DNA from 2 places in the Bacillus sp. AFS017336 genome. Region 1 is predicted to be linked to the other one. Evidence: a T-box and tRNA genes for the amino acid it is inferred to sense, from the RefSeq annotation. Region 1 holds a T-box; the other holds one or more tRNA genes.
The links. The T-box of region 1 lies ahead of argS (arginine--tRNA ligase). A T-box ahead of a tRNA ligase gene usually reads a tRNA of that ligase, here a tRNA-Arg.
Positions count from the first base shown of each region.

Region 2: it encodes a tRNA-Arg, which carries the amino acid that the T-box ahead of argS (arginine--tRNA ligase) is inferred to sense. The anticodon was not compared.

Region 1 is NZ_NUCO01000032.1:3,028-7,319, reverse strand. It holds gene CN601_RS18695 (nitroreductase family protein) at 1-408, opposite strand, end outside; gene argS (arginine--tRNA ligase) at 661-2,349, opposite strand; T-box leader at 2,391-2,611, opposite strand; gene CN601_RS18685 (tetratricopeptide repeat-containing glycosyltransferase family 2 protein) at 2,735-3,820, shown strand; gene CN601_RS18680 (glycosyltransferase) at 4,022-4,292, shown strand, end outside.
Region 2 is NZ_NUCO01000022.1:46,743-51,034, reverse strand. It holds gene rph (ribonuclease PH) at 1-545, shown strand, start outside; gene CN601_RS13935 (XTP/dITP diphosphatase) at 567-1,187, shown strand; gene CN601_RS13930 (YfcE family phosphodiesterase) at 1,187-1,690, shown strand; tRNA gene CN601_RS13925 (tRNA-Gly) at 1,914-1,987, shown strand; tRNA gene CN601_RS13920 (tRNA-Arg) at 1,991-2,064, shown strand; gene CN601_RS13915 (DUF4240 domain-containing protein) at 2,293-2,850, shown strand; gene CN601_RS13910 (DUF3196 family protein) at 3,011-3,997, shown strand; gene tig (trigger factor) at 4,283-4,292, shown strand, end outside.

The DNA of each region.
Region 1 (4,292 bases):
TCCAATATTCTTTTCCCAAGCCGCTAATTGTAAATTTTGAACAAACGCACAAGTTGCTCCAATTGCTTCTAAATTCCTCTTTTCATTGTCTGAGTGATCTGTCGTTATGATTAAATGCATTGGTGTATCTATAATATATGACTTGAAAAATTCAGTCGATTTTTTAATTTTCTCAACTGTGTATGTTTCAGTTAATTCCATTCTTTCATAGCTATCTACAATTTTCGAAGCATAATATTCTCTTTCCTTTTGCTCTGAAATCATAATGAATTGCCAAGGCTCTTCTTTACTATGGAAAGGAGCATAAGATGCTGCTTCAAGTAACTCCATCAAAACTTCCGTATTAATTGGATCTTTTTTTGTATCTCTAATTGTTCTTCTATTTTTAATAAAATCTAATATCGACATTGAACGTTATTCTCCTTAGTTTCTAAATAATCTTTATATTCATTATAAATGTAAATGATAATCATTTTCAATAACCTTTTCGTTTTTTAACTATTTTCTTACACTTTGTTTTTATGATCGCGAGTTTGTTAAATACTTCCCACATATTTCCATAAGTATTTATATGTAGTAAAGTTTGGAAAGACTGTGTTTAAGTTCAGATCAAAAAAGAAAACAGGTATTGAAGGATAATTTCTTCAATACCTGTTTTTATTACATTTCTTTTGGAGCACGAATGCCTAATAATCTTAATCCTTCTTCTAATATAACGGAAACAACTTTTATTAATGCCAATCTACTTTCAAGTTGATCATCATTAGTTAGTATATGTGTATTTCCATAATATTTATTAAAGCTTTGAGCTAAGTCAATTGTATATTTTGCAATTACCGACGGTTCAAATTGTTCAAAGCTACGTGAAACTTTATTTGGAAATTCAAGAATCTGTTTGATGATATCCCAACTATAAGAATCGTCAAGTCCCTCTTGTTTACTTACATCATACGATATTGCTTTTTCTAAAATTGAATTTGTTCTAGCAATTGAATACTGTACGTAAGGTCCAGTTTCCCCTTCAAATTTTAACATCTGTTCAAGTGAGAATTCGATGTTATTCATACGATCATTTTTTAAATCTTGGAAAATGATTGCACCGACACCGACCATTTTTGCAACTTCTTCTTTATTTTTTAATGTAGGATTTTTATCTGCAATATTTTGACTTGCTAAACTAATTGCTTCCTCAATTACCTCTTCTAATAGAACAATTTTCCCTTTTCGTGTAGACATTTTTTTACCATTTTGTAGGATTAAGCCAAATGGTACATGAACCATATCTTCAGACCATTCGTACCCCATTTTGTTCAAAACTGTAAATACTTGCTCAAAATGTAGCGCTTGTTCTCCACCAACTACATAGACAGCCTTATCGAAATCGTAAGTTTCTTTACGATAAAGTGCTGCAGCTAAGTCACGTGTAGCATATAAAGTTGCTCCGTCAGATTTTCTAATTAAGCATGGTGGTAAATCTTTTTCAGTTAATTCAACAACATCGGCACCTTCTGATTCGACCAATAGATTTTTCTGTTCTAGAAGATCAATTATTCGGTCCATTTTATCATTGTAGAATGCTTCTCCGTTAAAGTTATCAAAATTAACACCTAATAAATCGTATACTAACATAAATTCTTTAAGTGATTCTTCACGGAACCATTTCCATAAATGTAATGCTTCTTCGTTTTTCTCTTCTAATTGCTTAAACCAGCTTCTAGCATCTTCCTCAAGTTGAGGCTCTTTTTCAACTTCTTCATGAAACTTAATATATAATTTTAAAAGCTCTTTAATTGGATTCTCTTTTACAGCGTCTTGATTACCCCACTGTTTATAAGCTACGATCAATTTTCCAAACTGTGTTCCCCAGTCTCCAAGGTGATTAATTTTTACTGCTTTATAGCCATTTTTTTCTGCAATTTTAGCAATCGAATTTCCAATCATTGTAGAGCGTAAATGCCCCATTGAAAATGGCTTTGCAATATTAGGAGAGGAACAATCAATCGCAACTGTTTTCTCATTTCCATCTACTTGGTTGCCATATTCCTTACCTTGACTGAGAACTAAATCAATTACTTGTTTACTTACTAGTTTTTTATTTAAAAAACAGTTTACATACGGACCGTTCGCTTCAACCTTTTCAATAAGCTCGTGCTTAATCAAAGGTGCAACTTCATTGGCGATCATTACAGGAGATTTTCTTAATGCCTTTGCTAATTGGAAACAAGGAAATGCCAAATCACCTTGATCTGCATAATTAGGTTTTTCAATAAGTGCGTTGATTTCAGTTATGGTTAATGCTCCATTTAAAGCTTTTTCGATTTGTTCACTGTACAAATTTACATAATTCATTTTTATCAATCCTCTCTCAAAATAAAAAACCCGTCTCTATCATAAGAGACGGGTTTAAATAATCCGCGGTACCACTCTAATTGTTCAAAGATATTGAACCAACTTTAAAATTTGTTAACGAGGTCTTCCCCGGCAAAGTCCTACTACTATTTCAGACCGCTTTTCCGAAGTGCGTTTCATCTTATTCGTCTATTAGGCTTTCACCATCCCTAACTCGCTTAAAGAATAAAAATAAGATTACTCTCTTCATCTAAAAATTTTCAATATTCATTTTTATCATTTAACCATATTCATTCTAGAATTTCAATATTAATCTTATTTTTGAACTCGATGAATGGCACCTTTTGTTGACAACCTTAATAACATAGAAATTGAGGTGGAATTCATGAATAAAAAACCAATAACGTTAAGCCTTTGTATGATTGTAAAAAATGAAGAAGCTGTGCTTTCAAGATGTTTATCTTCTGTATCTACTATAGTAGACGAAATCATAATTATTGATACAGGTTCGACAGATAAAACAAAAGAAATTGCTAAAAAATTTACAAATTTAATTTATGATTTTACTTGGATAAATGATTTTTCAGCAGCTAGAAATTTTGCTTTTTCAAAAGCTACGAAGGACTATATAATGTGGCTTGATGCAGATGATATTGTTAATGAAGAAAATGCAAAAAAATTACTTAAATTAAAAAAAACACTGACTAAAAATGTCGATGCTGTTGGAATGAAATATCATCTTTCATTTGATGAAAACGGAAATCCAAGTTTTAGTTCTGTACGAAATCGAATCGTTAAGCGTGAAAGAAAATTTAAATGGGTTGGATTCGTGCATGAATATTTAGAAGTTTATGGAGAAATTATTCAGTCAGATGCTGCAATCATTCACCATAAAGACAAAGAATACTCTGACCGAAACCTAAAAATATATGAAAATGCAATTGCTTCAGGTAAAGATTTAAGTCCTCGTGACAAATACTATTATGCAAATGAATGCGTTGATCATCAGCTATATGAAAAGGCAATTGAATGGTATGAATTGTTTCTATCTGAAGGAAAAGGTTGGTACGAGGATAATATTCAGGCTTGTGGAAAAATGGCAGACAGCTATCTGTTTATAGAAGAATTGGAAAAAGCGATAAATAGTTGTCTAAGATCTTTTTCTTATGATGGGCCACGAGGAGAAAACTGCTGTCGATTAGGATTTATGTATCTTCAACAAAATGATTTTACACGCGCAATTACATGGTATAAGCTTGCTACTCTTGTTGATGTACCAACAACTAGTCCTTTTATAAACCAAGCATGTTACACTTGGTTACCAAACCTACAATTATGCCTCTGCTATAGTCGATTAGGAGATCAAGAGACCGCTAAAAAACATAATGATATTGCTGCAAACTACGTTCCTAATAATCCTTCTGTTTTACACAATCAAGAATATTTCCGCACTTACTTTAAAAATAAATAAAACACCACTAAAATTCATTCTTCCTCTTACTCCTTTACGAATAGCTTTATTTGGATATTATTTCACTACTAACTAATGAGACGAATGAAGGACTATATATCGTTAAATGAATGGCCTATTGCTGTTAGTATGTAGGATTAATGATTCAAGCTTATTCTATAGTTATAAATTTATCCAAATGAAATAGAAAAGGGTGATAATTTGATTACAGTTAGCTTATGTATGGTTGTACAAAACAACGAAGCTATAATTGAAAGATGTCTTAATTCTGTTACGAATATAGTTGACGAAATTATCATTGTTGATATGATGTCAAACGATCGAACAAATGAAATCGCAAGAAAATTCACTGACCAGATTCATCTTTTTGAAGATGACGATGAAGTAGCTGCATTAAATTTCTCAAAATCACTGGCTACTAAAGACTATATTCTTTTACTAAATCCTAGCGAAGTTTTGCTTGAAAATGATC
Region 2 (4,292 bases), on a different contig from region 1:
TACCTAGGGCTACGCAAGACCGTACAATTCGCGAGTCATCTAAAGGAAAAGTTACTGGTCGTACGATGGAAATTCAACGTTTAATCGGTAGAGCTTTAAGAGCGGTAGTTGATTTAGAAGCACTTGGTGAAAAGACAATTTGGATTGATTGTGATGTTATACAAGCAGATGGAGGAACTAGAACTGCTTCTATTACTGGAGCGTTTGTTGCAATGATGCTTGCCTTTGATAAATTAGTTAAAATGGATAAATTAAAATCTTATCCAGTAAAAGATTATTTGGCGGCAACTTCTGTTGGTATTTTAGAAGAAGTTGGACCAGTACTAGATTTGTATTATGTAGAAGATTCAGCTGCAAGTGTCGATATGAATATTATAATGACTGGGAAAGGTCAGTTTGTTGAATTACAAGGTACTGGTGAAGAAGCGACTTTTTCTAGAGAAGAATTAAATGAATTACTATCATTAGGGGAGTTAGGTGTTAATTCTCTAATTGAAAAACAAAAAGAAGTATTATTACAAGAAGGCATTAAGTTCCAATCATAATTTCGAGGAGAGACTTTAAGGATGGATACGATCATTATTGCGACTAATAACAAGGGTAAAGTGAAGGACTTTGAAGCTCTTTTTAACCCAATGGGATTTCAAGTTAAATCTTTAAAAGACTTTCCTGGAATTCAAGAAGTTGAGGAGACAGGAACTACATTTGAAGAGAATGCGATTTTAAAAGCTGAGTATTTAGCTAATGAGTTAAAAACACCTGTTATTGCGGATGACTCTGGTTTAATAGTTGATGCACTTGAAGGTAGACCTGGTGTTTATTCTGCTCGATATGCTGGATTACATAAGAGTGATGAAGATAACTTACAAAAAGTAGTAAGCGAGCTAAATGGAGTTTACCCTGGTAAAAGAACTGCGCGATTTTATTGTGCCTTAGCTTTAGCGGTTCCTGGTAAAGAAACAATCACTGTAAATGGAACAGTTGAGGGGTATATTGCCAATGAAAAAAGAGGAACAAACGGTTTTGGCTACGATCCGATATTCTTTTTGCCCGAATTAGATAAAACAATGGCTGAATTAACAACAGAGGAAAAAGGTGGCTTAAGCCATCGAGCAAATGCAATTAAATCATTAATGAATGTGATAAATAATGAAGGTAAAGAATTTTTATTTAGAGGAACAAATTAATGAAAGTATTAATTGTAAGTGACAGTCACGGATTGACGAAACCGTTGCAAGAAATCGCTGACCGATATCGAGACAGTGTAGATTTAATGATCCACTGTGGAGATTCGGAATTAGAGTTAAATGCTAAAGAATTAAAAGATTACAATGTAGTTCGAGGTAATTGTGATTTTCGAGGAGAATTCCCTGAAGAATTTATTCATCATGGAAATGAACATACAATCTTTGCTACTCATGGCCATTTACATGGAATAAAGCAGTCATTACAAAAGCTATATTATCGTTGTAAAGAAGTTGGAGCGACAATCGCATGTTTCGGTCATTCACATGTATTAGGAGCCGAGGTAATTGAAGGGGTACTTTTTATCAATCCTGGTAGTATTCTTTTACCTAGAATGAGGAAAGAAAAGACATATGCAATTCTTGAAACAATAGATAAGAAAGTAAATGTTACGTTTTATAATACTGACGGCACGGAACTTATCACTACTTCGTTTGAAATATAATAAAAAATGGAGGTTAGTAGCTATTAGCTGCTAACCTTATTTAAAAGCGAAAAATTTGTAAGTACTAAAAGCCATATAGCCTTAATAAAATAAGGTAATTCTAGGTGATTTAAAAAAATTCCTTTATTTTGGAAAAAAGTTTAAAAATAGTGTTGACTTTATTTTGCCTAGCGACTATACTAAGTTATGTCGACAGGGGATGTCGCAAAGAAACAAAAAATATGCGGGTGTAGTTTAATGGTAAAATAGAAGCCTTCCAAGCTTCGGTCGTGGGTTCGATTCCCATCACCCGCTCCATATGTCCTGGTAGCTCAGCAGGATAGAGCAACGGCCTTCTAAGCCGTCGGTCGGGGGTTCGAATCCCTCCCAGGACGTCCAAAAGACACTTGTTTTACGTAATGTAAAATAAGTGTCTTTTTTTGTATTTTAACCAATTTCCAAATTATTGAAGAATGACGAATTATTTTAAAAAAAGTGTAACAATAATACTACATAAAACAAAAAGTATTAGAGATCCATAACAGAAGTGAATGATTTGTAAATAGACTCTAATAGTATTTAGATATGATATTCTAAAATAAAAAAAGTGTGGAGTGATATAAATGAACGAAAAAGAATTTTGGGGTTTAATTTCAAAAATGCATATTGTTGAAGAACCTTATGAGTGGGTAATAAGTCATTTAGCGAAACAGTCAGATGAGGAAATAGCTGGTTTTGAAATTCAGTTTGAAACCGCGTTTTCTAATGCGTATAATTCAAAGTTACTAGGAGCTGCATGGGTTACTATGGGAGGTTGTTCTGAAGATTCATTTGCTCAATTTAGAGCTTGGTTAATTGGTCAGGGTGAACAAGTATATAAGAAAACGTTAAATGAACCGGATTATTTAGCTGAATATATCTTCCCAATTTATGAAGAAGAGGGACTGACTCCAGAATTAGAGGAGATGCTAGATTTGGCATTACAAGCATTTACGATAAAGCGTAAAGGCGATGAAGATTGGGATGATCAGTTGTGGAATGAGTTTAATTCACTAATAGAAAGCAAGGGTTATCATTACCCAGAACAACAATTAACAGTGGATTGGAAGTCGAATGACGAATTAAAAAGTAAATTTCCAAATTTATGGAAACGATTTGGTCAAAAGCCATTAGGACATTAATATGTGGGTAAAATAGATTCAGTCAGAAAGTGGATTGAATAAAGAATTTAATTAGACTGTTAATATAAGTATCTTTCATATTTTAAATAAAATTAATTCATGATACACTTTTTCATAACTAGATTGTGCAGAGAATAACAAATGTTAGGGGGAGAGTAGTATGGAAGACAATATTGTCTTTTTTCCTAAACTAAAGGATCGGATAATAAATTTAGGTAAGAAAGCGTTAGAAGAAAAAGATTTTATTAAAGCGTTAAAGTTATGTGATCAATTAAAGGAAATGAATCAGCATAATTCACAAACAGAACTAGCTGCAGTTGCATGCTTATTGGAAGGTAATCGGGCTAAGGAAGCTAGAGAAAGATGCGAGGAATTAGTTTTCGGTCCATTTGAAAGTGATGAAGCGATTGAAATATACATAAGTATTTTGTTTCAAATAAAAGAATACGAAGAATTACAAAGAAGTATAAAAAGACTGCTTACTCAAAATCGCATTGATGAAAATCAAATGGATAAATTTCAAGCGATGCTAACATTGTCTAAAAAAGTAGTTTCAGATCGTGAAGGCGGAAAGTTCCAAACGCTTGATTTACATAATTTAGTCGAAAATTCAGAGCCGATTAATAAACAACTAGAACTAATTAATGAATTACGAGCAACGGATTGTACGCTTGTTTTAAATCAAATTGGTGATATTTTAAAAAGCTCTAAAGCTAACCCTTTAATTCAAAGTTTTATTTTATTTATATTACAAGAACAATCCATTGAAAAAGACTTTGAAATCAACAAAGTAAACCAACGAATGACTTGGAATGTAACAATTTCAGTAGATGAACACAACTCTTTTGTAGATGCAATTTTAAAAAAATTAAGTGAAATATTAGAAAGTGAAAACCCTTCAGCATTTGAAATTGCAAAAGAACACTTTCGACATTTTATGACGATCTACTTTCCTTTCGTACCAATGCCGGCTGAAGTAAATACATGGGCAGCATGCTTTTATTACATTGTTCAACAATATTTTGATCACGATGTAGACGAAGAAGAACTAAAAGACTTATTTAATGTAGAATACTTTCCAGTAAAAAGTGCAATTGCTTTAGTAAAGCGTTTTGAGGACGAAGGATATTTTAACATAACGAATTAGTTAAAGCTTTCAAATAGGTCTTTGACTATGAGTTGTAGTATTTTCGATGATCTAGTAACCATTGATCTTAAGACTGAGATTAAAAAATCCTAATATTTTTGCTTTAGATTTGAAATATCAAAATAGGAAATATTGAAACAAAAAAGTAATGTGTTATAATAGAATGGTTGTAGCGACTATTTACTTAATTATACCTGCATGATCTTGGGAAAACGGACAGGCATGTATAGTACGAAAATACGTAAACACATATATATTTTTAGATAATTTTGGAGGGAACTAACAATGACTGCTA